Regions from separate parts of the Stenotrophomonas sp. YJH_SMC_105-26 genome, predicted to be linked through region 1. Evidence: riboswitches for the same ligand, from Rfam matches in the RefSeq annotation. Region 1 holds a riboswitch; the other holds the start of a gene.

Region 1 (15,775 bases):
CATGCTGTCGGCAACGTTGTGCTCCTGGTCGGCTGCGGGGGCGGTCGGTTCGCAGCGTCGTTCGCGGCGTGAGGGTTCATGCAGCGGCACCGCGCTGATCAGCAGCGGGAAGCTCAGGCTCATGCGCGTGGCCACCAGCACCGGCAGCTTCGGGCCCTGTGGCAGGTGGTAGTACTGCCGCCCTTCCACCTCCAGCGGCGGGCCGGCCTGGCTCACCAGCCACTGCACCACGCTGGCGGGGAACAGCTGCTCGAACTCCTCGCGCAGGAACCAGAACTGCGCACCGCCCAGCGGCAGCGTGCGCGGCTCATTGTGTGAGATGCAGGTGGTGATCATCTGCAGGCTGATCGCATGCGGGCTGTCCGGCTCACCGGCGTAGCGCGGCGCATCGTGCAGGTCGGCGAAGGTCAACGGTGCATCCAGCGGCTTGCCCGACAGCTGCTGCAGGCATTCATGCAACCACTCGGTCAGCGCCGGCCTGCGTGGATCGCGGCTGAGGCCGCTGCACAGGCCCAGCAGGTTGCGACGCGCCACCCGCGCGACCCGCAGCGCGGCACCGGCCACACCCGCACCGTAGGCGCACAGCAGTGATGGCAGCAGCGTGGCGGCCACGCCGCCCCAGCCACCGCCCCACCAGCCCAGGCCGAGCAGCAGCGCCAGCGACACCAGCACTTCCAGCGGCGCGATCTCGAATACCGCAACGGCCAGGCACAGCAGTTTGTGCGGCAGGCGGGCATTGCCGGTCAGCACCACCAGCAGCCGATAGGCCGCGCGCGCGCCGCGCGCCGGCTGGAACAGGCTGTAGATGAAGCCGCGCCGCGACAGCTGTGCCGACACCGCCGACAGCCCGCCATAGCCGGCGTCGCCAGCCAGTTGCTCGCCGGCCTGCTGGCGGCGATCGCCGCAGGCCGCTGCAGCCGCCACCGCTGCCGCAATGGCGCCGGCTGAAGTGCCGCCGATGCTCTTGAAGCGATACTCGCGGGCCAGCGCCAGTACCGCATTGGGGTACACGATGCCGCTGGTGATGCCGCCTTTCATGACCAGATCGCAGTACTTGTCCGCCACTGTCTTGCCCCCGAGCATGCCGTCCGCCGCGTGGGTTGCAGTATGGCGCAGGGGCTTCTCAGGGCCTGAGAACAACGGCGCAGTCCGCGCACGCAATGCGCCGTTCAGCAGAAAGCACGGCTGCAGGCTTGACCCGCCCCGCCATCGGCGTAGCATCTGCAGCAAGCCAAGGGACAGACCCGCGGCTGCCACAACGACATGAGGGATTCTCATGGAATTCGACTATCTCGTCTTCATCGGGCGATTCGAGCCCTTCCACAACGGCCACGCCGCCGTTGCCCGCCTGGCCCTGAGCCGGGCCCGCAAGCTGATCTTCCTGGTCGGCTCTGCCGATACCCCCCGCAGCCTGCGCAATCCCTGGACCGTGGCCGAACGCGCCGTGATGATCCAGGCGGCCCTCGACGGCCACACCGACCGTCTGCTGATCCGCCCGCTGCGTGACCACCTGTACAACGAAGCACAATGGATCGCCAACGTGCAGCGCCAGGTGGCTGACGCCCTGCGCAACGACGGTGCCGCCGCCGATGCCAGGGTGGGCCTGATCGGCATGGACAAGGATGCGTCCAGCTACTACCTGCGCGAGTTCCCGCAGTGGCCGCTGGTGGACGTGCAGCACACCGCCACCCTGTCGGCCACCGAGCTGCGGCGCTACCTGTTCGAGGCCGGCGACGTCGACTTCCACGGCGCGCTGCTGATGCTGCGTGGCAATGTGCCGGCGCCGGTGTACGACATGCTCGAAGCGTTCCGCAAAAGCGCGCCTGCGTATGGCCAGCTGGTGGCCGAGTACCGCTTCATCGAACAGTACAAGGCCGCCTGGAAGGATGCGCCCTACGCGCCCACCTTCGTCACCACCGATGCGGTGGTGGTGCATTCGGGCCACGTGCTGCTGGTGCGTCGCCGCTCGGAACCCGGCAAGGGGCTGTGGGCATTGCCCGGCGGCTTCGTCGGCCAGGAACAGAGCCTGCTCGACAGCTGCCTGCGCGAACTGCGCGAGGAAACCCGCCTGAAGATTCCGTTGCCGGTGTTGAAGGGGTCGCTGAAGGGCCAGCAGGTGTTCGACCACCCGGACCGCAGCCAGCGTGGCCGCACCATCACCCACGGTTTCCACTTCGAGTTTCCGGCCGGCGAGCTGCCGCCGGTGCGCGGTGGCGACGATGCCGACAAGGCACGCTGGATACCGGTGAGTGAAGCACTGGACATGGGCCCGCAGCTGTTCGAAGACCACCTGCACATCCTGGAGTACTTCCTCGGCCGCGGCTGACCGGCCCGGCTTTCCCACTGGCGGATAGACCGCCGGTGCCACCCGACGCGAAGGAGCTTCCGTCATGCACTACCTCGATAATCTTCTCCTCAACACCGACAGCTACAAGGCCAGCCATTGGCTGCAGTACCCGCCGGGTACCGATGCCACGTTCTTCTACGTCGAATCACGTGGCGGCCTGCACGATCGCACGGTGTTCTTCGGCCTGCAGGCGATCCTCAAGGACGCGCTGGCACGACCGGTCACCCACGCCGACATCGACGACGCTGCTGCGGTATTCGCCGCGCATGGCGAACCGTTCAACGAGGCCGGCTGGCGCGATATCGTCGACCGGCTTGGCGGCCACCTGCCGGTGCGCATCCGCGCCGTGCCCGAGGGCAGCGTGGTGCCCACCCACCAGGCACTGATGACCATCGAGTCGACCGATCCGGCTGCGTTCTGGGTGCCGTCGTACCTGGAAACGCTGCTGCTGCGCGTGTGGTATCCGGTCACCGTGGCCACCATCAGCTGGCACGCACGGCAGACCATCGCCGCGTTCCTGCAGCAGACCAGCGACGACCCGCAGGGGCAGCTACCGTTCAAGCTGCACGACTTCGGCGCGCGCGGTGTATCGAGCCTGGAATCGGCCGCGCTGGGCGGTGCCGCACACCTGGTCAACTTCCTCGGCACCGATACCGTATCGGCGCTGTGCCTGGCGCGCGCGCACTATCACGCGCCGATGGCCGGCTATTCGATTCCCGCCGCCGAGCACAGCACCATCACCAGCTGGGGCCGCGAGCGCGAGGTGGACGCCTACCGCAACATGCTGCGCCAGTTCGGCACGCCCGGTGCGATCGTGGCGGTGGTATCGGACAGCTATGACATCTACCGCGCCATCAGCGAGCACTGGGGTACCACCCTGCGCGATGAAGTGATCGCCTCGGGCGCCACCCTGGTCATCCGCCCGGACTCGGGCGACCCGGTGGAGGTGGTGGCCGAAAGCCTGCGCCGGCTGGATGAAGCCTTCGGCCACAGCCTCAACGGCAAGGGCTACCGCGTGCTCAACCACGTGCGGGTGATCCAGGGCGATGGCATCAACCCGGATACCATCCGCACCATCCTGCAACGCATCACCGACGACGGCTACGCCGCCGACAACGTAGCCTTCGGCATGGGCGGTGCGCTGCTGCAGCGGCTGGACCGCGATACGCAGAAGTTCGCACTGAAGTGCTCGGCGGCGCGGGTCGAGGGTGAGTGGATCGACGTCTACAAGGATCCGGTCACCGACGCCGGCAAGGCCAGCAAGCGTGGCCGCATGCGCCTGCTGCGCCGCCTGGACGATGGCAGCCTGCACACGGTGCCGCTGCCGGCCAACGGCGACGACACCCTGCCGGACGGCTTCGAGGACGCAATGGTGACCGTGTGGGAGAACGGCCGCCTGCTGCACGACCAGCGGCTGGACGACATCCGCACGCGGGCGGCCGTGGGGCATTGAAGGTGCATCCCGACCGGGGTCAGAGCCCGCTGCGTGGCAGCGGGATCCGACCCCTTCCTTCCGCTGGGGTCGGATCCCGTTGCAGCGTAGCGGGTTCTGACCCCTGCGCTCTTGACCGGCGCCACCAACAGGTCCACCTTGCACACGCCGAAGGTATCCCTCCCATCGCTGCGGCGCGGGGAGGGATTTAAACGGGAATCCGGTGAAGGCGCCTCGCGCGTCCATTCCGGAGCTGCCCCGCAGCGGTGAATGGAAACGAATCCTGCCAACAGCACTGGGCTCGCGCCTGGGAAGCGGCGGGTAGTAGGTGGGCTGCGGCCCGTGTCCATCAGCCCGAATACCGGCCCCGGCCGGGGGACACGGCCGTCCCCTGACTCGACCTGGAATCTCCGCGGGGAGGTTGCCGGGGCCGTCGTCGTCCTGCGCGTGCAGGCGATGTGGCCGCGCGCGTCCTGTTCACGGTATCCGGCCAGACCCGTTCACCCACGCGCTGATGCATGGGCCACCGCCGTTGCCGGCGGTCCATGCGGTACCTGACGATGACCGAGCTCCAACGCCCCACCCTGACCCTGCCCGCCGACGGCAAGCGCCTGCTGCTGCATTCGTGCTGCGCGCCCTGTTCCGGCGAAGTGATGGAGGCGATCACCGCCTCCGGGATCGACTACGCGATCTTCTTCTACAACCCCAACATCCACCCGGTGAAGGAGTACGAGCTGCGCAAGCAGGAGAACATCCGCTTCGCCGAGCAGCACGGCATTCCCTTCATCGACTGCGACTACGACACCGACAACTGGTTCAGCCGTGCACGCGGCATGGAAAACGAGCCTGAACGCGGCATCCGCTGCACGATGTGCTTCGACATGCGCTTCGAGCGCACTGCGCTGTACGCGCACGAGCACGGTTACGACACCATCAGTTCGTCGCTGGGCATCTCGCGCTGGAAGAACATGGCGCAGATCAACGACTGCGGGATCCGTGCGGCGTCGCGCTATGAAGGCCTGCAGTACTGGGACTACAACTGGCGCAAGGGCGGCGGCGCCAGCCGCATGATCGAGATCAGCAAGCGCGAGCAGTTCTACCAGCAGGAATACTGCGGCTGCGTGTACTCGCTTCGCGATGCCAACCGCCATCGCCGCGAGAATGGCCGCGAGCGGATCAGGATCGGCCTGCTGTACTACGGGCAGGACGCTGGGACGCCACAGGGCGATTGACGTGCAGGCATGGGGCGGCCACGCTGGTCGCCCCTTCTGTTGTAGCGGACCTGCCATGACCGCCCTGCCCGCCGATGTCGCCCTGCTGGTGATCGACCTGCAGCCGGACTTCATGCCCGGTGGCGCCTTGGCCTGCGACCAGGGCGATGCGCTGGTGGCACCGATCGCCGATCTGTTGGCGCAGCGCCGCTACCGCACCGTGGTGGCGACCCAGGACTGGCACCCGGCCGACCATGCCTCGTTCGCCAGCCAGCACCCCGGCCAACGCCCCTTCGAGACCATCCTGCTGCACGCGCAGCCGCAGACGCTGTGGCCGGACCACTGCGTGCAGGGCAGCGCCGGTGCCGCGCTGCACCCGGGCGTGGACTGGACCGTGGCCGACCTGATCCTGCGCAAGGGCACGCGCCAACAGGTGGATTCGTACAGCGCCTTCCGCGAGAACCATGGCCCCGATGGCGAGCGCCCGGCCACCGGCCTGGCCGGCTGGCTGCACGAGCGCCGCATCCGCGAAGTGCACGTGTGCGGCCTGGCCCGCGACTACTGCGTGCTGTGGAGCGCGCAGGATGCGGTGAAGTCCGGCTTCCGGGTGAAGTTCCTGTGGGACCTGACCCGGCCGGTGACCGAAGCCAACGACGCGATGGTGCGCGAGGCGCTGGGCAAGGCGGGAATCGCGACCGCCTGACCCACAACGGTAGTGCCGGCCGCTGGCCGGCAACGCCTGGATCCCTGCAGTTGCCGGCCAGCGGCCGGCACTACCGGATCACACCCGTGGGTAGCGCCGGGCCATGCCCGGCGGACCTGGAAGGGGCAGCACGTTACCGGAACACCACCGTGCGATGCCCGTTGAGCAGGATGCGGTGCTCCACATGGCGGCGCACGGCGCGTGCCAGCACCAGCGATTCGGTATCGCTGCCCAGCCGCACCAGTTCGCGCGGTGCCATCGCATGGTCAACGCGGGCCACGTCCTGTTCGATGATCGGTCCTTCGTCCAGATCCTCGGTGACGTAGTGCGCGGTGGCGCCGATGATCTTGACCCCGCGCGCATGCGCCTGGTGGTACGGCTGCGCGCCCTTGAAGCTGGGCAGGAAGCTGTGGTGGATGTTGATCGCACGCCCGGCCAGCGCGCGGCACAGCGTGGGTGACAGGATCTGCATGTAGCGTGCCAGCACCACCAGGTCGATGCGCTCGCGCTCGACCAGGTCGATGATCTGCTGCTCCTGCACCGCACGCGTATCGGCGGTCACCGGCAGGTGGTGGAACGGTACCTGGTAGGACGCGGCCAATGGCGCGAAGTCGGCGTGGTTGGAGGCCACCGCGGCAATGTCGACCTTCAGCTGGCCGCTGTGGGCGCGGAACAGCAGGTCGTTGAGGCAGTGCCCCTGCTTGCTGACCAGCACCAGCAGGCGTGCCCGGCGGCGGCCATCATGCAGCTGCCAGTCCATGCCGAAGCCTTCGGCAAGCGTGGCCATCGCGGCGTGCACGGTCTCCAGCGGCAGGCCGGCGTCACGGTCGAAATGCACGCGCAGGAAGAAGCGGCCGCTTTCCTCATCGCCGAACTGCTGGGCGTCGAGGATGTTGCAGCCGTGGTCGAACAGCAGGCCGGACACGCGGTAGACGATGCCGGTACGGTCGGGGCAGGACAGGGTGAGGATGGAATCGGGGCGCATCGCCACAGTGTAGGGCAGCTTCCTGCCCAGCAGCCGGATGATCACCGATGCAACCGAACCGCTTGGTTCAGTCCCAAGCGATACTTGGCCATCACCGTGGCAAGCTGGTCGGTCATGAACCTGTTGCAACTGATCCGCAGCTTCACCCGCACCGCAGAGACCGGCAGCATTGCCGCCGCGGCCCGCATCCTTGGCATCAGCGCCACCGCAGTCGGCCAGAACATCAACCGGCTGGAAGCGCATCTGGGCGTACGACTGCTGAACCGGAGTACGCGCCAGCTGGCGCTCAGCGAGGCCGGCGCGCTGTACCTGGCGCAGGTCCGCCACATCGAGGCCGACCTGGCGCGCGCGCAGGCGATGGTCACCTCCGGTGATATCGAACCGGCCGGGCCGCTGCGCATCGCCAGCAGCAGCGCGTTCGGCCGCCACGTGCTGGCCCCGTTGCTGCCGTCACTGCAGCAACGCTACCCGCAGCTGCAGCTGGAACTGCGGCTGACCGACCGCGCCGTGCAGCATGGTCCAGAGGCGGTGGATGCCAGCATCCGCATCGGCGCGCAGCTGGAAGACGGCGTGGTCGCACGGCAGCTGGCACGCGTACCGTTCGTGTTCTGCGCCTCGCCGGCCTACCTGAAGGCCCATGGCACCCCGCAGGAACCATCGGATCTGGGCAGCCATCGCGGGCTGCTGCACCGCTTCCCCACCGATGGCCGGCCGTTGCGCTGGGGCCTGCTGAAGGACGGCCAGCGTGTGGACGCCGTGCTACCGCCGAGCATGGTCTGCGATGACATCGATGCGCTGGCGTCGCTGGCGGCGGCCGGTGCCGGCATCACGCGATTGGCTGCGTTCGTGGCCGAGCCCTACCTGCGCGATGGACGCCTGCAGGCCGTGTTCGGCGCCGACAGCACGTGGCGTCCGGAGCCGATGGAGGTCTATTTCTGCGTCAGCGATCGCCGCGACTTCACCGCCAAGATCCGCGCGCTGTTCGAGCACCTGCGGGCCGGCATGGCGCCGGCCTGGCGGGTGTGAGCCTCAGCGCGCCTTGAACACGCCGCGCGCATCGCGCGGCTCGCAGCGCAGGTACTGCGGCGCCGGTTCCACGCTGTCGCGCAATGCGGCGGCGGCATGCCACGGCCAGCGCGGGTCGTAGAGGATGCCGCGCGCCAGGGCCACGGCATCGGCGTGGCGATGGCGCAGGATCGATTCGGCCTGCTCCGGTTCGGTGATCATGCCCACGGCGATCACCGGCATGCGCACCTTGGCCTTGATCGCCGCCGCGAACGGCACCTGGTAACCGGGGCCGACGGTGATCTTCTGGCGCTCGTCCAGGCCGCCACTGGAGACATGCAGGAAATTGCAGCCGCGCGCGTCCAGCACCTGGGCCAGTGCTTCGCTCTGCACCAGGTCCCAGCCACCCTCGACCCAGTCGCTGGCGGAAATGCGCACGCCCACGGCGACCTTGTCGGACACCGCCGCGCGTACCGCGTCGAACACTTCCACCAGCAGGCGCAGGCGGTTCGGCAGCGACCCACCGTAACCATCGGTGCGGCGGTTGCTCAGCGGCGACAGGAACTGGTGCAGCAGGTAACCGTGCGCGGCATGCAGCTCGATCAGCTCGAAGCCCAGGCGCTCGGCGCGCACCGCACTGGCAGCGAAGGCGGCGATGACCTCGGCGATGCCGGCTTCGTCCAGTTCCTGCGGTGCCGGATCGGCGGCATGGAACGGCAGCGGCGACGGCGCCACGGTGGCCCAGCCACGCGCATCGCCGGCCGGCAACTGGCCACCCCCGTCCCACGGGCGGGCGGTGGATGCCTTGCGGCCGGCATGGCCCAGCTGGATGCCCAGCGGCATCGGCGACCAGCGGCGGACGCTGGCCAGCACCTGTGCCAGCGCGGCCTCGGTGCCGTCATCCCACAGGCCCAGGTCGGCCCAGCTGATGCGGCCGCGCGGCTCGACCGCGGTGGCTTCCAGGATCAACAGGCCGGCGCCGGACTGCGCCAGGTTGCCCAGGTGCATGGCGTGCCAGTCGCTGGCGCGGCCGTCTTCGGCGGAGTACTGGCACATCGGCGCGATGACGATGCGGTTGGACAGGGTCAGGGGGCCGAACGAGATCGGCGAAAACAGCTGGCTCAAGGGGGTGATGAACGACGTAGGGGGTGTGTATTGCACCGCTGCGCGGCTTCTGGATCAACCGTCTGGATGGATCGCTGTTTCGCAGCCGATCATGCCGCCGAGCGCCGAACAGCCCCTTGTAGAGCCGAGCCGACTCTCGGCTCAGCCCGCCACCCAACCGGACAAGGCTTCAGCGCAGTCCCGCTCATCCTTGAACAACAGCAGGTCGTCGGCACGGGTGCGGCCGCGGTTCAGCGCCGCCACCGGCAATCCTGCCTTCGCCGCCGCCTGCACGAAGCGGAAGCCGGAATAGACCATCAGTGACGAGCCCACCACCAGCACCGCATCGGCCTGCTGCAGATGATCGTGCACCGCCGCCACCCGCTCGCGCGGCACGTTCTCGCCGAAGAACACCACGTCCGGCTTCAGCACGCCGCCGCAGTGCGGGCAATCGGGCACCACGAATGTGGAGAAATCGGTCTCCAGGTCGGCATCACCGTCGGGGGCGATGCCGGCCTCCAGCGCGTCCCAGCCGGGATTGGCGTCCAGCAGCCGCTGCTGGAAATCCTCGCGGCCACTGCGGCGCTCGCAGCCCATGCAGCGCACCAGATCCAGGCGGCCATGCAGGTCGATCACGTTGCGGCTGCCGGCGCGCTGGTGCAGGCCGTCCACGTTCTGGGTCAACAGCACCTGCAGCTTGCCGCGGCTTTCCAGGGCGGCCAGGGCCTGGTGGGTGCCGTTGGGCCGGGCCAGGCCGAAGCGCGGCCAGCCCAGCAGGCTGCGCGCCCAGTAACGCTGGCGGGTGGTCGCCTCGCCCATGAAGGCCTGGTAGGTCACCGGCGGCGTGCGTTTCCACTGGCCGTCGGCGTCCCGGTAATCGGGTATGCCCGAGGCGGTGCTGCAACCCGCGCCGGTCAGCACGAACAGGCGCTCGGCGCGGTCGATGAAGTCGGTCAGTGGCGGGGTCATGGCTGCCAGATGGGGGCGCCGCAGCGCCCCCGCAAGCACCGGTTCAGCCGCTGGTCTCAGGCGGCCGGCAGCGGCGGCACCGCGATCGGGTGGCCTTCCTCGTCCAGCGCGATCATCACGAAGTGGCCGCGGGTGCACAGCTTGCGCTCGCCGCTGTGCAGGTCTTCGGCGACCAGTTCCACCTCGACCTTCATCGAGCTGCGGCCGACTTCGACGATGCGGCCGATGGTTTCCACCATCTGGCCGATGCGGATCGGCAGCTTGAAGTCGACCTGGTCGCTGCGCGCGGTCACCACGGTGCGGCGCGAATAGCGGGCGGCGGCCAGAAACGCGGCCTTGTCCATCCATGCCAATGCCTGGCCACCGAACAGGGTGCCCAGGTGGTTGGTGTGGTTGGGGAAGACGATTTCAGCCATGCGCACTTCGGTGGGCGGCACGGTCTCGGGGATCGGGGTCATGGGGGTGCTTCGGTGTGGGGTGCTGCGGATTCTAAGCGACCGGCGTGATGGCCATCGGCATGCACGTGCAACGGTCACCCGGCAGCGGTGCCTGCGCAGGCCGCGCCTGCGGCAGGCGTTACACTGCGCCACGCCCACTGCCAGGACTGCCCATGCCCGCCACTTCCGACCTGCTGGCCTTCGCGCTGGTTTCGCTGGCCATGGTGCTCACGCCCGGGCCGAACATGATCTACGTCATCTCGCGCTCGATCTGCCAGGGGCCGATGGCTGGCCTGATCTCGCTGGGCGGGGTGGCGCTGGGCTTTGTGTTCTACATGCTGTGCGCGGCACTGGGCATCACCGCCCTGCTGATGACCGTGCCGTTCGCCTACGACGCGCTGCGCATCGGCGGAGCGCTGTACCTGCTGTACCTGGCCTGGCAGGCGCTCAGGCCCGGCGGCCGTTCGCCGTTCGCGGTGCGTGACCTGCCGCAGGACAGCCCGCGCAAGCTGTTCACGATGGGCTTCCTGACCAATCTGCTGAACCCGAAGGTGGCGGTGATGTACCTGTCGCTGCTGCCGCAGTTCCTGCACCCGGACGGCGAAGGCAGCGTGCTGATGCAGTCGATCGTGCTGGGCTCCACCCAGATCCTGGTCAGCGTCAGCGTGAACGGCATGATCGCGCTGACCGCCGGCAGCATCGCCGGCTTCCTGGCCGCGCGCCCCACCTGGCAGATGGTGCAGCGCTGGCTGATGGGCACGGTGCTGGCCGGGCTGGCGGTGCGCATGGCGGTGGAAGGGCGGCGCTGATTGTAGAGTCGAGCCATGCTCGACTTTCTTGCGAGCAGCAGTCGAGCATGGCTCGACGCTACGGAAACAAGAAACCCCGGCATTGGCCGGGGTTCTTCGTTGCGGCAGGCCTGGCCGGTTCGATCAGAAGTTCATGTCGAAGGCGACTTCGCCCTGAACGCCGACCTGGTAGGCCGAGACGCGGCGTTCGAAGAAGTTGGTCAGCTCCTGCACGTCCTGCAGTTCCATGAACGGCAGCGGGTTGCGCACGTTGTACTTCTTTTCCATGCCCAGCTTGGCGAAGTGCTGGTCGGCGCAGTGCTGCAGGTACTGGCGCATGTCGCGGGTCGAGATGCCGGCCACGCCGCCGGACAGCACGTCCTCGGCGAACTGCACTTCGCATTCGATGGCTTCGGCCAGCATGTCGTAGACCTGCTGCTTCATCTCGTCGTCGAACAGGTCCGGCTCTTCCTCACGCACCACGCGCACCGACTCGAACGCAAACTCCATGTGCGCGCTCTCGTCGCGGAACACCCAGTTGGTGCCCGAGGCCAGGCCCGGCAGCAGGCCGCGCGAACGGAAGTAGTACACGTAGGCGAACGCAGCGAAGAAGAACAGGCCTTCGATGCAGGCGGCAAAGCAGATCTGGTTGAGCAGGAACTGGCGGCGCTGTTCGCGGGTCTCGATGCGGGTCAGGTCTTGGATCGAGTCGATCCACTTGAAGCAGAAATCGGCCTTCTTCTTGATCGAGTCGATGTTCTCCACCGCCGAGAACGCCTTGGCGCGCTCTTCCGGATCCGGCAGGTAGTTGTCCAGCAGGGTCAGGTAGAACTGCACGTGCAGTGCTTCCTCATACAGCTGGCGCGACAGGTACATGCGCGCTTCGGGCGCATTCAAGTGCTGGTACAGGTTCAGCACCAGGTTGTTGGACACGATCGAATCGCCGGTGGCGAAGAACGCGACCAGGCGGTGGATCAGGTGGCGCTCACCCGGCGACATCTTGCTGTGCAGGTCGGTGATGTCGATCTGGAAGTTGATCTCTTCCACCGTCCAGGTGTTCTTGATCGCATTCCGGTACATGTCATAGAACTGTGGGTAGCGCATCGGGCGCAGGGTCAGTTCAAAACCGGGATCGAGCAGCATCTGCTTGGGCTTGTCGGCCATGGGTGTTTCCTTGAATTCCTGGGTGAGCCGCCGGGCGTGGCCCGGCGCTACCGTGGGTGTTTTTCCGCAGCCGGGCATGGCTCGGCTCTACAGGTGCGAGGTGTTCGAGTGCCGACCAACGGTCGGCACCCACCGCGCGGTGTCTTACTGGCAGGCCTCGCAGGCTTCCGGGTTTTCCAGCGAGCAGGCGATGGCTTCGTCCGGGCTGAACACCTTGGCCGGGGCCGCAGCGCTGACCGTGGTCTTGGCGATCTTGGTGGCCGGGCGCGAACGCAGGTAGTAGGTGGTCTTGATGCCCTGCTTCCAGGCGTACATGTACATGGAGGACATCGCGCCGATGTTCGGGCTTTCCATGAACAGGTTGAGCGAGGCCGACTGGTCGATGAAGGCGCCACGCTCGGCGGCCATGTCGATCAGCGAACGCATCGGCAGTTCCCACGCGGTGCGGTAGACCTCGCGCAGCGTTTCCGGAATCTGCGCCACGCCGGCGATGGAGCCTTCGGCCAGCTTGATGGCATCGCGCATGTCGGCGGTCCACAGGCCCAGCTTCTTCAGCTCGTTGACCAGGTAACGGTTGACCTGCAGGAAGTCACCGGACAGGGTCTCGCGCTTGAACAGGTTGGACACCTGCGGCTCGACGCACTCGTAGCAGCCGGCGATCGAGGCGATGGTCGCGGTCGGGGCGATCGCGATCATCAGCGAGTTGCGCAGGCCGTGTTCCTTGATGCGGGCGCGCAGGGCATCCCAGCGCGCGGTGTCTTCCGGCACCACGTTCCAGGCGTCGAACTGCAGTTCGCCACCGGCGGCACGGGTGTCGTTGAACGACGGGTGCTTGCCACGTTCCTGGGCCAGCTCGCAGGAGGTTTCCAGCGCGTGGAAGTAGATCGCTTCGGCAATCTTCTTCGACAGGGCGCGGGCTTCGGCGCTGTCGAACGGCAGGCGCTTGCGGAAGAACACGTCCTGCAGGCCCATGCAGCCCAGGCCGACCGGACGCCAGCGCAGGTTGGCGCGGCGGGCGGTTTCGATCGGGTAGAAGTTCAGGTCGATGACGCGGTCGAGCTGGCGCACGGCCAGGCGAACGGTCTCGGCCAGCTTCTCGAAGTCGAACTCGTTGTGCTCGTCGAAGTGGTTGCCCAGGTTGATCGAACCCAGGTTGCACACGGCGGTTTCATCGTTGGAAGTGACTTCCAGGATTTCGGTGCACAGGTTGGACAGGTGGATCACGTTGCCCGGGCGCAGGGTCTGGTTGCTGGCGCGGTTGCACTTGTCCTTGAAGGTCATCCAGCCGTTGCCGGTCTCGGCCAGCGTACGCATCATGCGGGCATACAGCTTGCGCGCGGAGATGGTGCGGTTGGCCTTGCCCTGGGCTTCGGCCTGCAGGTAGGCCTGCTCAAAGGCTTCGCCGAACAGGTCGGTGAACTCCGGCACGACGCGCGGATCGAACAGCGACCATTCCTGGTCGGCTTCGACGCGCTTCATGAACAGGTCCGGCACCCAGTTGGCCAGGTTCAGGTTGTGCGCACGACGGGCTTCGTCACCGGTGTTGTCGCGCAGCTCGAGGAAGTCCTCGATGTCGGCGTGCCAGGTTTCCAGGTACACGCAGGCCGCGCCCTTGCGCTTGCCGCCCTGGTTCACTGCGGCCACCGACGAATCCATGGTCTTCAGCCACGGCACGATGCCGTTGGAATGGCCGTTGGTCGACTTGATCAGCGAACCACGCGAACGCACGCGGGTGTAGCTGACGCCGATGCCGCCGGAGAACTTCGACAGCTGGGCGATGTCGCCGTACTTGGAATAGATCGATTCCAGCGAGTCCTGCGGCGAGTCCAGCAGGAAGCACGAGGACAGCTGCTCGTGGGTGGTGCCGGAATTGAACAGGGTCGGGCTGGACGGCAGGTAGTCCAGGTTGCCCATGCGCTTGTACAGCGCCAGGGTCTCGGACACGTCCTCGCTCAGCGCGCTGGCGATGCGCAGGAAGAACTGCTGCGGGGTCTCGATCACCTTGCGGGTGTGCGGGTGGCGCAGCAGGTAACGGTCGTACAGGGTACGCAGGCCGAAGTAATCGAAGTTCAGGTCCAGCGAGATGTCGATGGCATCGTTGAGCTTGCGTGCGTTGGTCTGCACGAAGTTCAGCAGGCGGTCGTTGATCAGGCCGACTTCATGGCCACGGCTGACCGACTGCGAGAAGGCGTAGATTTCCTGGCCCGAGACTTCCTTGGCGATGTAGTTGGCCAGCAGGCGCGCGGCGAGACGGCCGTACTCGGGCTCTTCACCGATCAGCAGGGCGGCGGTGCGGATGGACAGTTCGTCCAGCTCGCGGGTGGTGGCACCGTTGTACAGGCCGGAAATGGTGCGGGTGGCCACGCGCATCGGGTCGACGGCGTGCAGGCCTTCGGAGGAACGCTGCACCGCACGCACGATCTTGTTCAGGTCCACCAGTTCGGTGGTCCCATTGCGCTTGGTCACACTCATCGCGTTGGCCGTCGGCGGCGACGTCAACAGGAATTCGCTTTCCTTCTCGATGGTGGCGCTGGATTCGGTGCTCACGGCGTGTGTCCTCTTGGCGTGATTTGGGGGTGCTCGATGCATCGGGTGACGCGGCCCGGGACATGACAGCCCAGGATGGCAGGACGGCGTCGCAGGGGATGAGACCCTGCGCCTGCCACTGCCGTTGACGATCGCGGATGGGTACCCCGGGGCAACCCCTGGAATGGGGGTTGCTGCGACCGACGGCCACAAGATAGTGGGGGTAATGGGGTCCGTCAACGCCAAATGTAGTGAAATTCGGCAATCCCTTGCGCCGCAAGGATCGTGCCATCGGCGCCCTGATCAGACGCTTCAGACCTGCCGGAACGGGCTGCGCAGTCAAGTCCGAAAGGCGTCATTGCGGTGGCACAACGCACCGCGAAAACGGAACAATGACAGCTTCACATGACAGTGATGAAACTGGCTAGGGACAACCCTGTGGATAGGTGGTGGGCAGCCGGTGGGAAAGCCGGTATGGCCGGACGAATCGCCATCGCGCAGTGACTTTCGGCGGGTGACGGCGCCTGCCGAACGCGGGATGCTGGGGTCCTGCAATGACCGGAAAGGATTCCACCATGCGCCTGTCAGCACCCGCCTTGGCCCTGTTGGCTGCTGTGGTCACCGTACCTGCAATTGCCGCTGACGCCCCGAAGCTGCGCGCGGACCAGTGCGGTATCCACACCGACTATGACGTGCTGGTGGACAGCGGTGGCATCTGGCTGCGGCATGGCCCGCAGGCACCGCATGAGGTGGTGTTCCACGATGGCGTGCTGAGCCTGGACGACACGGTCGTGCCGGTCAGCGAGGCCGACGCGGCCCGCCTTCGGCAGATGGAGGCCGGGGCACGGCAGCTGATGCCGGCCGCCACGGCGCTGGCCCATGAAGTGAGCGGACTGAGCTTCGACGTGCTCGACGGGGTCTATGAAAGCCTCACCGGTACCGCCAACAGCCGCAAGGTCCGGCGCCTGCGCCGGCAGGCCGATGACTGGATCGGCGGCACGCTGGGCAAGGGCTACTGGGAACAGGCTGTGTTCGGGCCAGGCTTCGAGGCCAAGGTGCAGGACATGGCCGAGTCGCTGTCCGCCTCCATCGCCCGCAGCATGC
Region 2 (15,775 bases), on a different contig from region 1:
GACAACCCGGAGCAGCCGGAACGGATCAAGACCGTCCGTGGCCGCGGCTACCTGTTCAGCCGCTCGGCATGGGGATGAAACGCACACCGTCGGCGATGCGCGGCCACGCCTTCCATTTCCTGCGCTACGGCATCGGTTTCCTGGTCGCCCACCTGTTGTTGATCGTGCTGGGCCTGTGGGCCTGGGACGCCCTGCTGGAAGACCGCACCGAAGCCGGCCTGCAGGCCGAGATGCGCGGCACGCACGCGCTGCTGCAGCATCGCTTCGCCGAAACCCCGCGCGAGCAGTGGCCGGCACTGGCGCGCGAACTCGACGCCGATTTCGCCTACGCGCTGCGCATGGTGCCGCTGGCCGAGGCGGTGAAGGCGCTGCCGGCCAGCCAGCGCCCGCCGTTCAACAACGGCCGCGTACAGATCGATCTGGAGCACATGCGCAGCCTGCAGCGGATCGGCGACAGCGACTACGCCGTGATGCTGGGCCCGTTGGACGAGGCGCTGCCGGACGAAGGCTGGCAGGACAGCGAAGTATCCGGTGTGGCGATCCTGCTGCTGATCCTGATGGTGGCGGTGGCACTGCCGATGTACGTGATGGTGTACCGGCTGTGGCGCGACGTCTCGCAGTTGGCCCAGGCGGCCCGCCGCATGCGCGACGGCCAGCTGGACACGCGTGCGCCGCGCGCCGGCACCGCGCTGGTGCGGCCGCTGGCCAACGCCTTCAACCACATGGCCGAGCAGCTGCAGCAGCTGCTGGAAAGCCAGCGCGTGCTGGCCCAGGCGGTCGCGCACGAGGTGCGCACGCCGTTGGCACGGATGCGTTTCGGCCTGGCCGACCTGGAAGACACTGCGCTCGACGATGTGCAGCGCGATGCGCTGGGCGGGCTGCGCACCGACGTCGATCGGCTGCAGCACCTCACCGATGCCGGCGTCGAATACGCCGCACTGGGCCGCTGCCATCAGCTGACCCGCCAGCGCCTGCAGCTGGCGGCGCTGGTGCGCGGCGTGGTGGCCCAGTTCGCACCGTTGCCGATGCCGGTGCAGCAGGCGTTGTCGCCGGTGGGCCTGGTCAACGTCAACCGGCACATGCTGGAACTGGCGCTGCGCAACCTGCTCGGCAATGCGCTGCGTTACGCGCGTCGGCAGATCCGCATCGCCAGCACGGTCAATGACGGCTGGCTGTGCCTGCAGGTGGAGGACGACGGCCCCGGCATCGCACCGGAACTGCGCGGCCAGGTGCTGCAACCCTATGTGCGGCTGGACCCGGGCAGCCCCGGCTTCGGCCTCGGGCTGGCGCTGGTGCAGGTGGTGGCCGACAAGCATGGCGGCCAGGTCGAGGTGACCGATTCGGCGCTGGGCGGCGCCTGCATCCGCCTGCACCTGCCGCTGGAAACCGGCGGTGTCGTGGAGGCCGAGGCAGCCTGCTAGACCGCCGTTTCCGCGCGCGGCAAGGCAAACACGAACAGCGCGCCCCGTTCGCTGTCGCGCAGTTCGATGCGGCGGCCATGCAACTGCACGATGCGCTGCACGATCAACAGGCCCAATCCGCCGTTGTCGCCACGCCGCGCGCCGAGCGCGGCCGGTGCCTGGAACAGCTGGGTACGCAGCGCCGGGGCTACCCCGGGGCCATCATCGGCGACGCAGACCTCCACGCTGTCGGCGGTCGCGCGCAGGCGCACCTCGATCTGGCCACCCTCGGGTGCATGGCGCAGCGCGTTGTCGAGCAGGTTGGTCAGCACCCGCTCGACCAGGCCCAGGTCCGCACGGACCAGCGGCAGGCCGGGCGGAAACGCCGCGTGCAGCTGCTGGCCACGCGCCTGTGCCGCCAGTTCGAACTTCTGCAGCACGTCCTGCAGCAGCTCCGGCAGCGCAAACACTTCCCACTCCAGCCGCACTTCGCCGTGCTCCAGCCGCGCCAGTTCGAACAGCGCGCGCGCCAGCCGGCCGACCTTGGCGCTCTGTGCCAGCGCAATGCCGAGATAGCGGCGGCGCTCATCCGGTGACAGCGTGGCGTCCTTCAACGCCAGCGTTTCCAGGTAGCCGTGCAGCGACGACAACGGCGTGCGCAGGTCGTGCGAGATGTTGGCGACCAGTTCACGGCGCTGCAGATCCTGCTGGCGCAGCTGCTGCCACTGCTCGCCCAGCCGCTGCGCCATCTGCGCGTGCGCATGTTCCAGGATCACCAGTTCGTCGCGCTCACCAGCGCGCAGCGGCTCCGGCGGCGGCAGCGGCGTCGGCGCATCGATGTCAAAGGCCTGGATCCGCCGGGTCAGCCGCCGCAACGGACGCGTCACCCAGTAGAACGCGACCAGCCCGGCCAACAGGCCGAGGCTGCCGACCAGCACCACCGACCACAGCGTGGTGTTCCACTGGCTGCCGGCGGCAAGATCGTCGGCGAGCATCTGCCGATGCTCGCCGACCAGCACCACGTACACATAGCCGGCCGGCCGGCCCTGCACGATCAATGGTGCAGCGCTGAACACCTTGCGGCCATCGGCGCTGCGCGGGTCATCGCCGAGGATCGGCAACGGTGCACCGGCCAGCAGGCGACGCAACGGCGCCACATCCACCCGGTTGCGCACCAGATGTCCACTGGGTGCATCGTGACCGAGGATGCGGCCCTGGTCGTCCAGCAGGTAGACCTCGACGCTGGGGTTGACCGCCATCAGCTGGCCGAACAGCGCGCGCACCGCGGCATCGCGCATGCCGCTGGTGTCCATCAGCTCGCTGCGCTGGGCGATATGTTCGGCCAGGCCCAGCGACAGCCGCTGCACGACTTCCTGCTCGTGGCGGGTGTTGGCACGCATCTGCAGTGCCAGCAGCGCCATGCAGCACATCAGCATCAGCGCGGCGGTCACCACCGCCAGCTTCTGCCACAGGTTCGGCTTGATCATGCCGCCGCCCCGGCCGGGTCGACCAGCTTGTAGCCGCGGCCCCACACCGTCAGCAACCGCCGTGGGTTGGCCGGGTCGGGTTCGATCTTGCTGCGCAGGCGGTTGATGTGGGTGTTGACCGTGTGCTCATAGCCATCGTGCTGGTAGCCCCAGACCTGGTTGAGCAGTTCCATGCGCGCGAACACCTGGTCCGGATGACGGGCGAAGAACAGCAGCAGGTCGAACTCGCGCGGGGTCAGTTCCAGCGTGTTGCCATCCACCGAAGCGGTGCGCGCGACCGGATCGAGCTGCAGCCCACCCAGCTCGATCGCGCCGGCATCGATGCGCGCGCTCTGCGCCATCGCCTCGGCGCGGCGCAGCAGCGCACGTACCCGTGCCACCAGTTCCGGCATCGAAAAGGGTTTTGCCAGGTAATCGTCCGCGCCCAGTTCCAGGCCGACGATGCGCTGCGTTTCACTGCCGCGCGCGCTGATGATGATGATCGGGACATACCGCGCCATCGCGCGTGCGCGCTGGCACACCTGCAGCCCGTCCACGCCGGGCAGCATCACGTCCAGCACCAGCGCATCCCACGGGCCGTCCTGCTCGAGCAGGCGCAGGCCGGCATCGCCGCTGGCGGCATGGGCGACGTCGTAGCCCTCATCACCCAGGTGCATGCGCAGCAGGTCGGCGATGTGGGCATCGTCTTCAACGATCAGCACGCGTTTGGTCGACATCGGCAGCTCAGGGCCAGTGGGGAGGCTGGCTGCATTGTGGCGCGGGACGGCCGCCGATACCTCACGAAAAATTGAATCCTGCGTGAGGATTCGTTGACCCGGGCGGGCGCAGCATGGCCCCGTCGCCCCTTCCCGGAGTCCGCCATGTCCCTCTCCCGCCGCCATCTGCTGGGCCTGGGCGGTGTCGCCACCGCCGCCGGCCTGTTCGGCCTGGGGGCCTGCAGCCGCGCCGCCCCGGCCGCCGCCGAAGCGCGCCCGTCGCGACAGTTCGAGGTCATGCACAGCGATGCCGAGTGGCGCCAGCGACTGACGCCGGCGCAGTACGCGGTGCTGCGCCAGCAGGCCACCGAGCGCCCCTGGAGCAGCCCGCTCAACAAGGAACACCGGCAGGGCACCTTCGCCTGCGCCGGGTGCGCACTGCCGCTGTTCTCCTCGTCCACCAAGTTCGAGAGCGGTACCGGCTGGCCCAGCTTCTGGGCGCCGCTGCACAACGCCATCGGCGAAGACCGCGACGTCACCTTCGGGATGCTGCGGGTGGAGGTGCATTGCCGCCGCTGCGGCGGCCATCTCGGCCATGTGTTCAACGATGGGCCACGCCCCACCGGGCTGCGCTACTGCATGAACGGTGCGGCGATGGTGTTCGCTCCCGGCGCCACGGATGGCACTGCCGACGGCTGGCGGGTGCCGGTCGGTTCTTCCCCTGCTTCCGGAGCCTGATGATGCTGCTGTTGCTGCTTGCCTATCTGGGGGGCGCGCTGACCCTGCTCAGCCCCTGCATCCTGCCGGTGCTGCCGTTCGTGTTCGCGCGTGCCGATCGCCCGTTCCTGCGCAGCACGCTGCCGCTGCTGCTGGGCATGGCGCTCACCTTCACCGTGGTCGCCAGCCTGGCCGCGGTGGGCAGCCAATGGGTGGCACAGGCCAACCAGGTCGGACGCTGGGTCGCCCTGCTGCTGATGGCGTTGTTCGCGGTCGCCCTGCTCTGGCCACGACTGGCCGACCACCTGCTGGCGCCGTTCCAGCGCATGGGTGCCCGCCTGAGTGCGCGCGCCGATGCGGCGGATGCCGCGGGGCACGGCGGCGCGTGGACCTCGCTGCTGATCGGCATCGCCACTGGCCTGCTGTGGGCACCGTGTGCCGGGCCGATCCTCGGTCTGGTGCTGACCGGCGCCGCCCTGCATGGCGCCAGCGTCGGTACCACTGCGCTGCTGCTGGCCTACGCACTGGGTGCGATCACCGCATTGGCGCTGGCGGTGTGGATCGGCGGCCGGGTGTTCCGCGCGATGCAGGCGCGGCTCGGCCTCGGCGATGTACTTCGCAAGGTGCTGGGTGTGGCCGCGCTGCTGGCCGTCGTGGCGATCGGCCTCGGCTGGGATACCGGCCTGCTGACCCGCTTGTCCACGGTCAGCACCGCCCGTATCGAGCAACGCCTGCTGGATGCAGTGCCCGGCGCGCAGCCGGCGGCACCGCCGATGATGATGGCCGGCGCCAATGCCGGTGCCGATGCAGCGCTGCCGGTGGAGGGCACGCTGCCCGCGCTGGACGGTGCCACTGGCTGGCTCAACAGCCCGCCGCTGAGTGCACAGCAGCTGCGCGGCAAGGTGGTTCTGGTCGATTTCTGGACCTATTCCTGCATCAACTGCCTGCGCGCGATGCCGTTCGTGCACGAATGGGAGCGACGCTACCGCGACCACGGCCTGGTGGTGGTCGGCGTGCACACGCCGGAGTTCGCCTTCGAGCGTGACCCACGCAACGTGATGAAAGCGGTGCAGCAGCTGAAGGTCGAGTACCCGGTGGCGCTCGACAACCAGTACACGATCTGGCGCGCCTTCAACAACCGCTACTGGCCCGCGCAGTACTTCGTCGACGCGCAGGGCAACATCCGCGGCCACCAGTTCGGCGAGGGCAACTATGCGCGCTCGGAACAGATGATCCGTCGCCTGCTGACCGAAGCCGGGCAGACCAATCTGCCGCCACCGGCCGATCCCGCTGCCGCCGGCCTGAAGGGCGTGGCCGTGCAGGCCGACATGGGCAACCTGCGTTCGCCGGAAACCTACTTGGGACACGCCCGCGCCGAGCAGTTCGCCTCGCCCGGCGGGCAGCGCAGCGACGCCGCGTTCGACTACACGCTGCCGGCCACCCTGGCGTTGAACCAGTGGGGGCTGTCCGGGCGCTGGACCGTCACCGATGAGGCCGCACAGCTGCAGCAGGCCGGCGGCCGCATCGCCTTCCAGTTCCATGCGCGCGACCTGCACCTGGTGCTGGCACCGAGCGAGGACGGCAGGCCGGTGCGCTTCCGCGTCTGGCTGGACGGCAAAGCGCTGCCCGCCGCCGATGCCGGCAGTGATGTTGGTGCCGATGGCAGTGGCGTGGTCGACGAGCACCGCCTGTACCAGCTGGTGCGCCAGCGCGGCGCAGTCGGTCCGCATCGCTTCGAGATCGAGTTCCTCGATGCGGGCGTGCAGGCCTATGCCTTCACCTTCGGTTGAACCGGGAGGACATGATGAAACTCTCCTTTGAACAGGGCATCGCCGCCGGTGTGGCCGGCCTGGTGGCCACGGCCTTGATTGCCGGTGTGCTGCTGGTTGACCACGGCGCGATTGCGGCGCCGGTCGAGGCCAGCGCGCAGATCCAGGCACTGCCGGCCCCCACCGGCGATGCGGCGTTCCGCGATGACGCCAGCCACGCCAGCGTGGTGTTCGCCGGTGGTTGCTTCTGGGGCGTGCAGGGCGTGTTCCAGCACGTCAAGGGCGTGAGCAATGCCGTGTCCGGCTACATCGGTGGCAGTGCGGCCAATGCGCGTTATGAGCGCGTCAGCGGTGGCCAGACCGGGCATGCCGAAGCAGTGAAGATCGACTACGACCCGCGCCAGGTCAGCTACGGGCAGCTGATGCAGGTGTTCTTCTCGGTGGTGCACGACCCGACCCAGCTCAATCGGCAGGGGCCGGACCACGGCAGCCAATACCGCTCGGCGATCTTCAGTGACGACGCACGCCAGCAGGCTGCCAGCCGCGCCTACATCGCCCAGCTCGGCCAGGCCGGCAGCTACCGCGCGCCGATCGTCACCCAGCTGGTCAGCGGCCAGCGCTTCTACCCGGCCGAGAGCTACCACCAGAACTACATGACCAACTACCCGCAGGCGGCCTACATCCGCTACTACGACGCACCGAAGCTGGCCGCGCTGGGCAAGCAGTTCCCGGCGCTGTACCGGCGCGAGGCGGTGCTGGTGCCGATGCGGTAGCCGGCATTCCCCCTTGGCCTGACCGACGCTCGGCGGTGCTCTCTGTAGAGCCGAGCCCACGCTCGGCTGCTGTTGGCGGAAGTGCAGCCGAGCATGGGCTCGGCTCTACACACAGAAAAAGACGCACGGCCATCCAGCCGTGCGTTTGGGAAGTATCGGCCGTGCCCCGATCAGGCCCGGCCGACAACGACATGCTAGGCTCGCCTTCATCATGGGTACAGCACCAGATGGTGGGAAATTCGATGGATACAGATGACCAGAGCGCGATGATCCCACCCCGCTACCAGCGGCTGTCCGATGAGCTGGCCGAGGCCATCCACGGCGGACGCCTTCCGGTTGGCAGCCGCCTGCCTTCGCTGCGGCAGATGGCCCTGCAGCGCAGGCTCAGCCTGAACACGGTGATTGCCGCCTATCGCCAGCTGGAGGACGCCGGCCTGGTCATTCCGCGGCCCAAAGCCGGCTTCGAGGTGGCGCCGCGCTTGTCGGTGCCAGAGCGTTCGCTGCGTGATACCCCGTCCGCACCCACCGCACCACTGCAGCAGGTGCTGATGGCCCGCGTGCTGGAAGCACAGCGCCGCCCCGGTGTGATCGACCTGGCCTTTGCCGGTCCGCGCGGGCGCCAGTTCTATCCGGGCGCGCAGCTGGCCCGGCATACCGCACAGGTGCTGCGCCACGGCCAGCAGACGGTGGAGACCTACGCGCGCCCCAACGGCTCGCCACGGCTGCTGGCGCAGATCGTGCGGCGTGGCCCGCGCATGGGGCTGCACACCCACAGCGAACGCCTGCTGCTGACCCATGGTGCGATGGAGGGCCTGCAGCTGGCGCTGCGCGCGGTCACCCAGCCCGGTGATGCGGTCGGCATCGAGGCACCGTCCTACTTCAACCTGTATCCGTTGCTGGCCAACCTCGGCCTGCAGGCCATCGAGCTGCCCACCCATCCGCAGCACGGACTGGATGTGGATGCGCTGGACGCGCTGCTGCAGCACACACCGCTGGCCGCACTGGTGGTGATGCCGACCGTGCACAACCCGCTCGGCTGCACCATGCCGACCGCCGCCAAGCAGCGCCTGGCCGAGCTGGTCAACGCACGGCAGCTGCCGCTGATCGAGGACGCGGTGTACGCCGAGCTGCAGTTCTGCGAACCGCCGGCGCCCCTGCTGAAGGCCTTCGATCGCGACGGCTGGGTGATGGTGGTCGGAGGTTTCTCCAAGACACTGGCGCCGGATTACCGCATCGGCTGGCTGGATGGCGGCCGCTTCGCCGAGCGCATCGCGCTGCTGAAATTCCAGTCCACCGGCGGCGAGCCGCAGCTGCTCGGTGACGCGGTCGCGGCGTATCTGGAAGCGGGCAGCTACGAGCACCACCTGCATCGCATGCGCCGGCTATACCGCGAACAGGTGGGACGGCTGCGCCAGCTGGTGGCCGAGCACTTCCCGGCCGGCACCCGCGCCACCGAACCGCAGGGCGGATTCCTGCTGTGGCTGGAACTGCCGGGCGTGGATACGCGCGAGCTGTTCGAGCGAGCGCTGCAGGAGGACATCGTGTTCATGCCCGGCCAGGTCTATTCACGTGGCGCGCGATACCGCCACTGCCTGCGGCTGTCGTGCTGCCAGACCCTGGATGCGCGCTTCATTGGCGCGGTGGAACGACTGGGCGCGATCGCGCGGGAGCTGGCGGCCGCAGCACGGTAGTGCCGGCCGCTGGCCGGCAACATCGGGATCACCGGGTGGACGCGGTTGCCGGCCAGCGGCCGGCACTACCCAGGATCACTCGAGCAGGTGCGCGCTCAGCGCTTCGCCATCCGCTCCCGGCAGATGCGGCAGCCGTCCCCAGCACGGCATCGGCAGGCGCTGCTGCAACGTGGCGATGTTCTCATCCTGGCGCTGCATCGCAGGGTCGATGTGGTTGCCGATCCAGCCCAGGCACTGCACGCCGCTGGCCTGCAGCGACTGCGCAGTCAGCCGCGCATGGTTGACGCAGCCCAGCCGCATGCCCACCACCAGCAGCACCGGCAACTGCAGTGCTCGCACCAGGTCCAGCTGGTCCAGCGTGGCCGAGACCGGCGCCAGCCACCCACCGACGCCTTCCACCACCACGATGTCGGCCTGTGCGCGCAGTCGCGCGAACGCAGCGACGATCGGCGCCAGTTCCACCCGCACGCCGTCCTCGGCAGCGGCCAGCTCCGGTGCCAGCGGCTGCCGCAGCGCATACGGGTTCAGATCGGCATAGTCCGGCACCGGCCAGCTGGCCGCCTGCAGCGCCAGCGCGTCTTCGTTGCGCAGGCCCTGCCCCAGGTCTTCGCTGCCGCTGGCCACCGGTTTCATGCCCACCGCGCGCAGGCCGCGCCGGCGCAGCGCATGCAGCAGCGCGGTGCTGGCCGCGGTCTTGCCGATCTCCGTATCGGTGCCGGTAATGAACAGGGCGGGCGGCAGCGTAGCGGGCAACGGCATCGATGGGCTCCAACAGGGCAACAGAGCGTGCATTATCGCCGGCCCGGCGCGCTTGCTAGACTGCGGGCATGTTCGCCAATGCCTCGCTTACCGGCAGCAAGCCGGAACAATATGCCCAGCTGCTGGAACAGGCCCGTGGCCTGGTCTACGCCGAGTCCGACCGCATCGCCAACGCGGCCAACCTCTCCGCACTGGTCTACCACGCCCTGCCCGACCTGAACTGGGTGGGTTTCTACCTGTACGACGGCACGGAGCTGGTGGTCGGCCCGTTCCAAGGCCTGCCGGCCTGCGTGCGCATCCCGCTGGACAAGGGCGTGTGCGGTGCCGCCGCCAGCCAGCGCGTGACCCAGCGCGTGGACGACGTCGATGCCTTCCCCGGCCATATCGCCTGCGATTCGGCCTCGCGTTCGGAACTGGTGGTGCCGCTGCTGCGCGGCGATGAACTGATCGGCGTGTTCGACATCGACAGCCCGAAGATCGGCCGCTTCGATGCCGATGACCAGGCCGGCCTGGAAGCCATCGCCCGCGTGTTCGTCGAGGCGCTGGGATGAGCGCACCGAAGCTGCGCAACATCGGCCCCAAGAGTGCAGCGTGGCTGCGCCAGGTCGGCCTGCGCAGCCGCGAGGACCTGGTTGCGACCGGCGCAGTCGGCGCCTTCGTCAAGGTCAAGCGCGCCGGCTTCAAGCCCAGCCTGAACCTGCTGTACTCGCTGGAAGGCGCGCTGCTGGACTGCCACTGGCAGGAACTGAGCGAGCCGCAGCGTGAGGCGCTGGTGCAGGATTACGAAGCACGCATCGCCGCGCATCCGCTGAAGGCGGCCGGCCCGGCGTCGGGTCCGGTGCATGAGCAGCGCTTCGATGCCGACGATGACGCGGAAGACAGCGTGACCGAGGATGCGGACGAGGATTGACTGCACCGGTAGTGCCGGCCGCTGGCCGGCAACTGCGTGGTCTTTTCAACGTTCCTGAGACTGCCGGCCAGCGGCCGGCACTACCGATGGGTTACGGCTGCTGCAGTTCCAGCAGCTCGCCTGCCAGCCCGGCTTCGCCACGTTCCAGCCGTACCCGCAGGCGCGTGCCGTGGTCGATGCGCAGCGCCCAGCACAGCGACATCGGCAGGCCGCAGACCTGCGACAGCACCATGCGCAACGGGCCTCCATGGCTGACCACCAGCGTCGGCACCGGATCGTCATCATCGAGCAGGCGATCCAGCGCGCGCGCGATGCGCCGCTCGAAGTGGCCCCAGCTTTCACCGTTGGGCGGTGGGAATGCATGCGGATCGGCATGGAAGGCCGCCAGTGCATCCTCCGGCAGGTCGAACAGCGACTGCCCGTCCCAATCGCCGAAATCCAGCTCTTCCCATTCCTCCTCCGCTTCCACGTCCAGCCCGCGCGGGGTGGCCAGGGCCATCGCCGTGTGCAGCGAGCGGAGCCGCGGCGAACTGATCACCCGTTCCCAGGGCTGCGCAGCGTAGGCGTCGACCAGTTCCTGCGGCAGGCGGGCCAGCTGCGGTGGATCGCTGCGGCCATCGAGGAACTCATCGCGACCGTTGCCGGCATGGCGGACCAGGTCGAGGATCATGCGTGCGTCCTGTACAGGCAACGCGGGAACAGCGGAAAACGGGCGGACATCGGCAACGGCACCACGGGATCGAGGGACCATTCTAAGGGCACAGCAAAGGCAGTCGGGTACGCTCGACGCTACGGGCCGCCTGCGATGCCGTAGACTGCGCGCACTTCCAGGTGACCTGCGGCCATGGCCGGCAGGTTGAAACGGGAAGCCGGTGACGCGTGAATCCACGCCAGGCCGGCGCTGCCCCCGCAACGGTAAGCACGTCAGTTCCAGGCAACAACGCCACTGTGCCGCAGGCATGGGAAGGCGCCTGGACGGTGGCCTCGCGCCACCCGGCGGCAAGCCCGGAGACCGGCCCGGAAGCCTCAGGTCGCGGTGCGGTGGGCATGGCGCTGGATGACCGCAGCCTGCGCTGCGGCGTCGGCGCATGCCTGCCTTCGCGGCTCCTCCCCTTCGCCACGCGGGCGTGCGTGGCACCTGGAGTCCCCCATGAAGCTGCAGTCCCGAATGCTGTCCCTGGCCGTGCTGGCCGCCCTGCCCGCGCTGGCCCAGGCCGCCGATGACACCACCGCGCTCGACCAGATCCTGGTCACCGCCACCCGCACCCCGATCGCCCTGCAGGACAGCATCGCACCAGCCCAGGTGATCGACCGCGCGCAGATCGAATCCAGTCAGGCCACCTCGTTGCAGGAACTGCTGCGCGGCCGCGCCGGCATCAACCTGACCAATGCCGGCGGGCTCGGCAAGCAGAGCTCGCTGTTCCTGCGGGGCACCAACTCGGGCCACACCGTGGTGCTGGTCGATGGCGTGCGCATCAACAGTGCCGACCTCGGCCTGGCCATGTACCAGGACCTGCCGCTGGCACAGATCGAACGCGCGGAAATCGTGCGCGGCCCGCAGTCCAGCCTGTACGGCGCCGACGCCATCGGTGGCGTGATCCAGATCTTCACCCGCCGCAACCAAGGCGATTTTGCTCCGCACTTCCAGCTCGGTGGTGGCAGCAACGGCCTGCGCGAAGCCAGCGGCGGCATCGGTGGCGGCACCGAACGCGGCTGGTTCGGCGCCGACATCGCCTACCAGCATTCCGATGGCGTCGATGCCTGCCGTGGCTCGGCGACGCTGTTCACCGGCTGCTTCGCCGACGAACCCGACCGCGACGGCTACCGCAACCTGTCCAAGAGCCTGCGTGGCGGCTACACCTTCAACGACCAGTGGAATGTGGAAGGCAGTGCGCTGCGCGCCGACGGCAGGAACCACTACGACGGCTATTACAACTACTCGGAAACCCGCCAGCAGGTGCTGGCCGGCAAGGTGCGCTACACCCCGTCCGGGCGCCTGGCCTTCACCGCCAACGTCGGCCGCAGCGACAACGAGTCGGACAACTTCGGCGACTTCGGCGCACGCGGCAGCGCGCAGACCCACCGCGATAGTGCCTCGCTGCAGGGTGACTTCACCTTGACCGGAAGCCAGCTGTTGAGCACCGGCGTGGACTGGAGCGAAGACAACCTGGATGGCAGCAGCGCGGGCTACCTTGTCGACAGCCGCCGCAACACCGGCGTGTTCGTGCAGTACCAGGGCCGCTTCGGCCGCCACCAGCTGCAGGCCAGCGCGCGCAACGACGACAACCAGCAGTTCGGCAACCACGCCACCGGCAGTCTCGGCTGGACAATGCAGCTGGACCACGGCCTGCGCGTCAATGCCAGCTACGGCACCGCCTTCAAGGCACCGACCTTCAGCGACCTGTACGACCCGTGGAGCGGCGTGCCGACGTTGAAGCCGGAGAAGTCCAAGAGCGCCAACCTCGGTGTTTCGCAGCAGGGCCAGGGCTGGCATTGGGGCCTGGACGTGTACGAGACCCGCATCGATGACCTGATCACCTACGATGCGTCCACGATGAAAATGCAGCAGGTGGAGAAGGCGCGCATCCGTGGCGCCGAACTGACCGGTGGCGTGCTGCTGGCCGGCTTCGACCTCAACGCGCAGCTGAGCTACACCGACCCGCGCAACCGCACCCATGGCAGCACCCAGTTCGACAACTGGCTGCCGCGCCGTGCACAGCAGACCGCGCGCCTGGACGTCGACCGCCGCTTCGGCGATTTCCGCGCCGGCCTGACCGTGCAGGGTGCGGGCAAGCGCTATGACGATGCCGCCAACGCGGTGAAGGTCGGCGGCTACGGCACGCTGGACCTGCGCGCCGAGTACGCGCTGACGCCGGCGTGGTCGCTGCTGGCACGTGCCGCCAACGTGTTCGACCGCCGCTACGAGACGGTGGCGTGGTTCAACCAGCCCGGCCGCGAGTACCAGCTGAGCGTGCGTTACCAGCCGAAATGAAGGCGCGCGCCGGGCATCGCCCGGCGCCGATCTACTGTAGAGCCGAGCCCATGCTCGGCTCACGCAATGAAGCAGCCGAGCGTGGGCTCGGCTCTACACCCGAACGCCCGCGGCCAACCCCGGCAACTCACGCAGGTCGTCAATCACCGCCACCGCCTGTGCGGTGGCCAGGTCCAGGCCACGCGGATAACCGTAACGCACCAGTGCGATCGGCATGCCCGCCTCTTCAGCGGCGCGGTAGTCGGTCAACGAATCACCCACCATCAGGCAGGCATCCACCGCCAGCCCGAAGTGCGCAGCGATGTGCCGCAGCGGCTCACCGCTGGGCTTGCGCTGCGGCAGCGAATCGCCGCCCAGTACCAGCGCGAACGCATCACCAATGCCCAGGTGCTGCAGCAGTGGCGGCACCAGCGCTTCGGGCTTGTTGGTGCAGATCGCCAGCGGAACAGCGCGTGCACGCAGCTGCATCAGCGCTTCGGCCACGCCATCGAACAGGCGCGGGCTGCGCAGCAGGCACTCACGGTAGTGCACCATGAACACCGGCATCACTTCGGCCAGGTCGACCTCACGACCCGCGGCATGCACGGCCTGCTCGACCAGGCGGCGCACACCGTCGCCGATCCAGCCCAGAACCGTGGCTTCCGGCACGCGTGCCATGCCGATGTCTTCCAGCGTGCGGTTCAGTGCTTCGGCGATATCAGCTGCGCTGTCGACCAGCGTGCCATCTAGGTCGAACACGACCAGCGGATAGGGATACGACAAGGGACGGCACCTGCACGACGTGGGGCCGCCCATTGTACGCCGCTGGTTTCTGCGCCGATCCGCCTCAACCGATCCGGCGTGCGCGGGTGGCCAGGAACGTGGGCAGGTAGCGGTCGATCAGGAAGCGCGGCTGCGGCTGCCAGTCTTCCATGAAGCGATCGATGACGAACCCCGCATCCAGCTGCCCGCCGATCAGTTCGGTCAGGCTGTGGCCAAAGGTCAGCGCATCGCCGCGGCCGAGTTTCGCCTCACGTTCTGCGGCGGGCAGGTCTTCCAGGTCCGAATAGGGAATGGCGTACTGCGGCCGGATCAGGCCCTGCGCATCGAGCTGCGGATCGCGCGCGCCGACGAACAGCACCGGGTTGTAGAAGCTGGCCATCAACATGCCGTCGCGCGCCAGCACGCGGCGGCATTCGGTCCACACCGGGCGCACGTCGGGTACGTACAGGTTGGAGATCGGATGGAACACCACGTCGAAGCTGTCGTTGGCGAATACGTGCAGGTCGCGCATGTCGCCCTGCACCGTGCGCAGCTGCAGGCCATCGCGCGCCGCCACGCTGCGGTCCTGTTCCAGCTGCCCGTCGGAGAGATCGAACACGGTGACGTCGGCGCCCGCAGCGGCCAGCACCGGTGCCTGCTGGCCCCCGCCCGAGGCCAGGCACAGGATGCGGCGGCCACGCACATCGCCCAGCCAGTCCAATGGCAGCGCGCGTGGGGTCAGATGCACCTGCCAGCGGCCTTCGCGCGCGGCGGCAATGGTTGAACTTTCCACCGGGCGCGACCATTCGCGCACTTCGCTGGCCTGGCGGTCCCAGGCAGCACGGTTGTGGTCGATCAAGGCCTGTCCATGGTTCATGTGTTCTCCTTGCCCGGTGGGCGCCAATCCAGATCCTGGAAGGCCGGGCTGGCGAAACACTCGGCCAGGTAGTCCAGGAATCGCCGCATGATAGCGGGCTGCTGTCGCCGTGACGCGTACACGGCATGAATGCCGAGTTCGTCCAGGCTGAATTCGGGCAGCAGTTCGATCAGCTCGCCGGTACGCAGCAGCGGCGCCACCTGGTAGGTCGGCAGCATGGCGATACCGGCACCGGCCCGCACCGCCTCCAGCAGCAGCGAGGCCTCGTTGGCGCTGATGTTGCCGCCCACCGCCACCGACAGCGAACGGCCGTCTCGGTGCAGCTGCCACAGGCTCTTGCCGACGTAGTGGTGGGTCAGGCAGTTGTGCGCGGCCAGATGCTCGGGAGCAGTCGGCGTGCCGCGTGCCTGCAGGTAGGACGGCGTCGCGCACAGCACCGAGCGGCAGGTGGCCAGCCGCCGCGCGATCAGGCTGGGATCGATCTGGCGCGCGATGCGCACGGCCAGGTCCACCCGCTCCTCCACCAGGTTGACCGTGCGGTCGACCAGCAGCAGCTCGATGCGTGCCGCCGGATGGCGCGCAACAAAGCCGGCCACCGCCCGCGCCAGGTGGCTCTGCCCGAACGACACGCTGGCAGTCACCCGCAGCGTGCCATGCGGCTCGGGATCATCGCTGGCCAGCTCGCCCTGCAGTTCCTCGCCGATCGCCAGCATCTGCCGGAAGCGCGCCAGTGCCGCCTCGCCGGGCCCGGTCAGACTGACCCGGCGCGTGGTCCGGTGCAGCAGGCGTGCGCCCAGCCAGCCCTCGACCTCAGCCAGGTAGCGGCTGACCATCGCCCGCGACATGTCCAGCACCTCTGCCGCCGCGGTCAGGCTGCCGCGCTCGGCCACCTCGACGAACACGGTCATGGCGGTCAATCGGTCCATATGCTCGATCCATGCAACAAACAAGCGCGTTATACGCT

The links. Region 1 has a riboswitch for cobalamin ahead of AC5P7F_RS19375 (epoxyqueuosine reductase QueH). Riboswitches for the same ligand answer to the same signal wherever they lie in the genome.
Region 2: linked by a shared signal. The riboswitch ahead of btuB (TonB-dependent vitamin B12 receptor) and the one ahead of AC5P7F_RS19375 (epoxyqueuosine reductase QueH) in region 1 are both predicted to bind cobalamin.

The regions. Positions count from the first base shown of each region.
Region 1 is NZ_JCAFSD010000012.1:5,596-21,370, reverse strand. It holds gene AC5P7F_RS19390 (patatin-like phospholipase family protein) at 1-1,083, opposite strand, end outside; gene AC5P7F_RS19385 (bifunctional nicotinamide-nucleotide adenylyltransferase/Nudix hydroxylase) at 1,277-2,326, shown strand; gene AC5P7F_RS19380 (nicotinate phosphoribosyltransferase) at 2,391-3,800, shown strand; cobalamin riboswitch at 3,934-4,163, shown strand; gene AC5P7F_RS19375 (epoxyqueuosine reductase QueH) at 4,325-5,011, shown strand; gene pncA (bifunctional nicotinamidase/pyrazinamidase) at 5,067-5,693, shown strand; gene purU (formyltetrahydrofolate deformylase) at 5,827-6,678, opposite strand; gene AC5P7F_RS19360 (LysR family transcriptional regulator) at 6,793-7,704, shown strand; gene AC5P7F_RS19355 (NADH:flavin oxidoreductase/NADH oxidase) at 7,708-8,808, opposite strand; gene AC5P7F_RS19350 (NAD-dependent protein deacetylase) at 8,950-9,756, opposite strand; gene AC5P7F_RS19345 (acyl-CoA thioesterase) at 9,813-10,214, opposite strand; gene AC5P7F_RS19340 (LysE family translocator) at 10,367-11,002, shown strand; gene AC5P7F_RS19335 (ribonucleotide-diphosphate reductase subunit beta) at 11,126-12,145, opposite strand; gene AC5P7F_RS19330 (ribonucleoside-diphosphate reductase subunit alpha) at 12,290-14,692, opposite strand; gene AC5P7F_RS19325 (DUF2884 family protein) at 15,247-15,775, shown strand, end outside.
Region 2 is NZ_JCAFSD010000008.1:130,696-146,470, forward strand. It holds gene AC5P7F_RS17185 (winged helix-turn-helix domain-containing protein) at 1-78, shown strand, start outside; gene AC5P7F_RS17190 (ATP-binding protein) at 75-1,421, shown strand; gene AC5P7F_RS17195 (sensor histidine kinase) at 1,418-2,887, opposite strand; gene AC5P7F_RS17200 (response regulator transcription factor) at 2,884-3,603, opposite strand; gene msrB (peptide-methionine (R)-S-oxide reductase MsrB) at 3,748-4,320, shown strand; gene AC5P7F_RS17210 (redoxin family protein) at 4,323-6,089, shown strand; gene msrA (peptide-methionine (S)-S-oxide reductase MsrA) at 6,104-6,841, shown strand; gene AC5P7F_RS17220 (aminotransferase-like domain-containing protein) at 7,084-8,532, shown strand; gene bioD (dethiobiotin synthase) at 8,608-9,291, opposite strand; gene AC5P7F_RS17230 (GAF domain-containing protein) at 9,360-9,842, shown strand; gene AC5P7F_RS17235 (TfoX/Sxy family protein) at 9,839-10,201, shown strand; gene AC5P7F_RS17240 (histidine phosphatase family protein) at 10,293-10,871, opposite strand; cobalamin riboswitch at 11,014-11,236, shown strand; gene btuB (TonB-dependent vitamin B12 receptor) at 11,352-13,193, shown strand; gene gph (phosphoglycolate phosphatase) at 13,287-13,955, opposite strand; gene AC5P7F_RS17255 (class I SAM-dependent methyltransferase) at 14,020-14,811, opposite strand; gene AC5P7F_RS17260 (LysR family transcriptional regulator) at 14,808-15,737, opposite strand.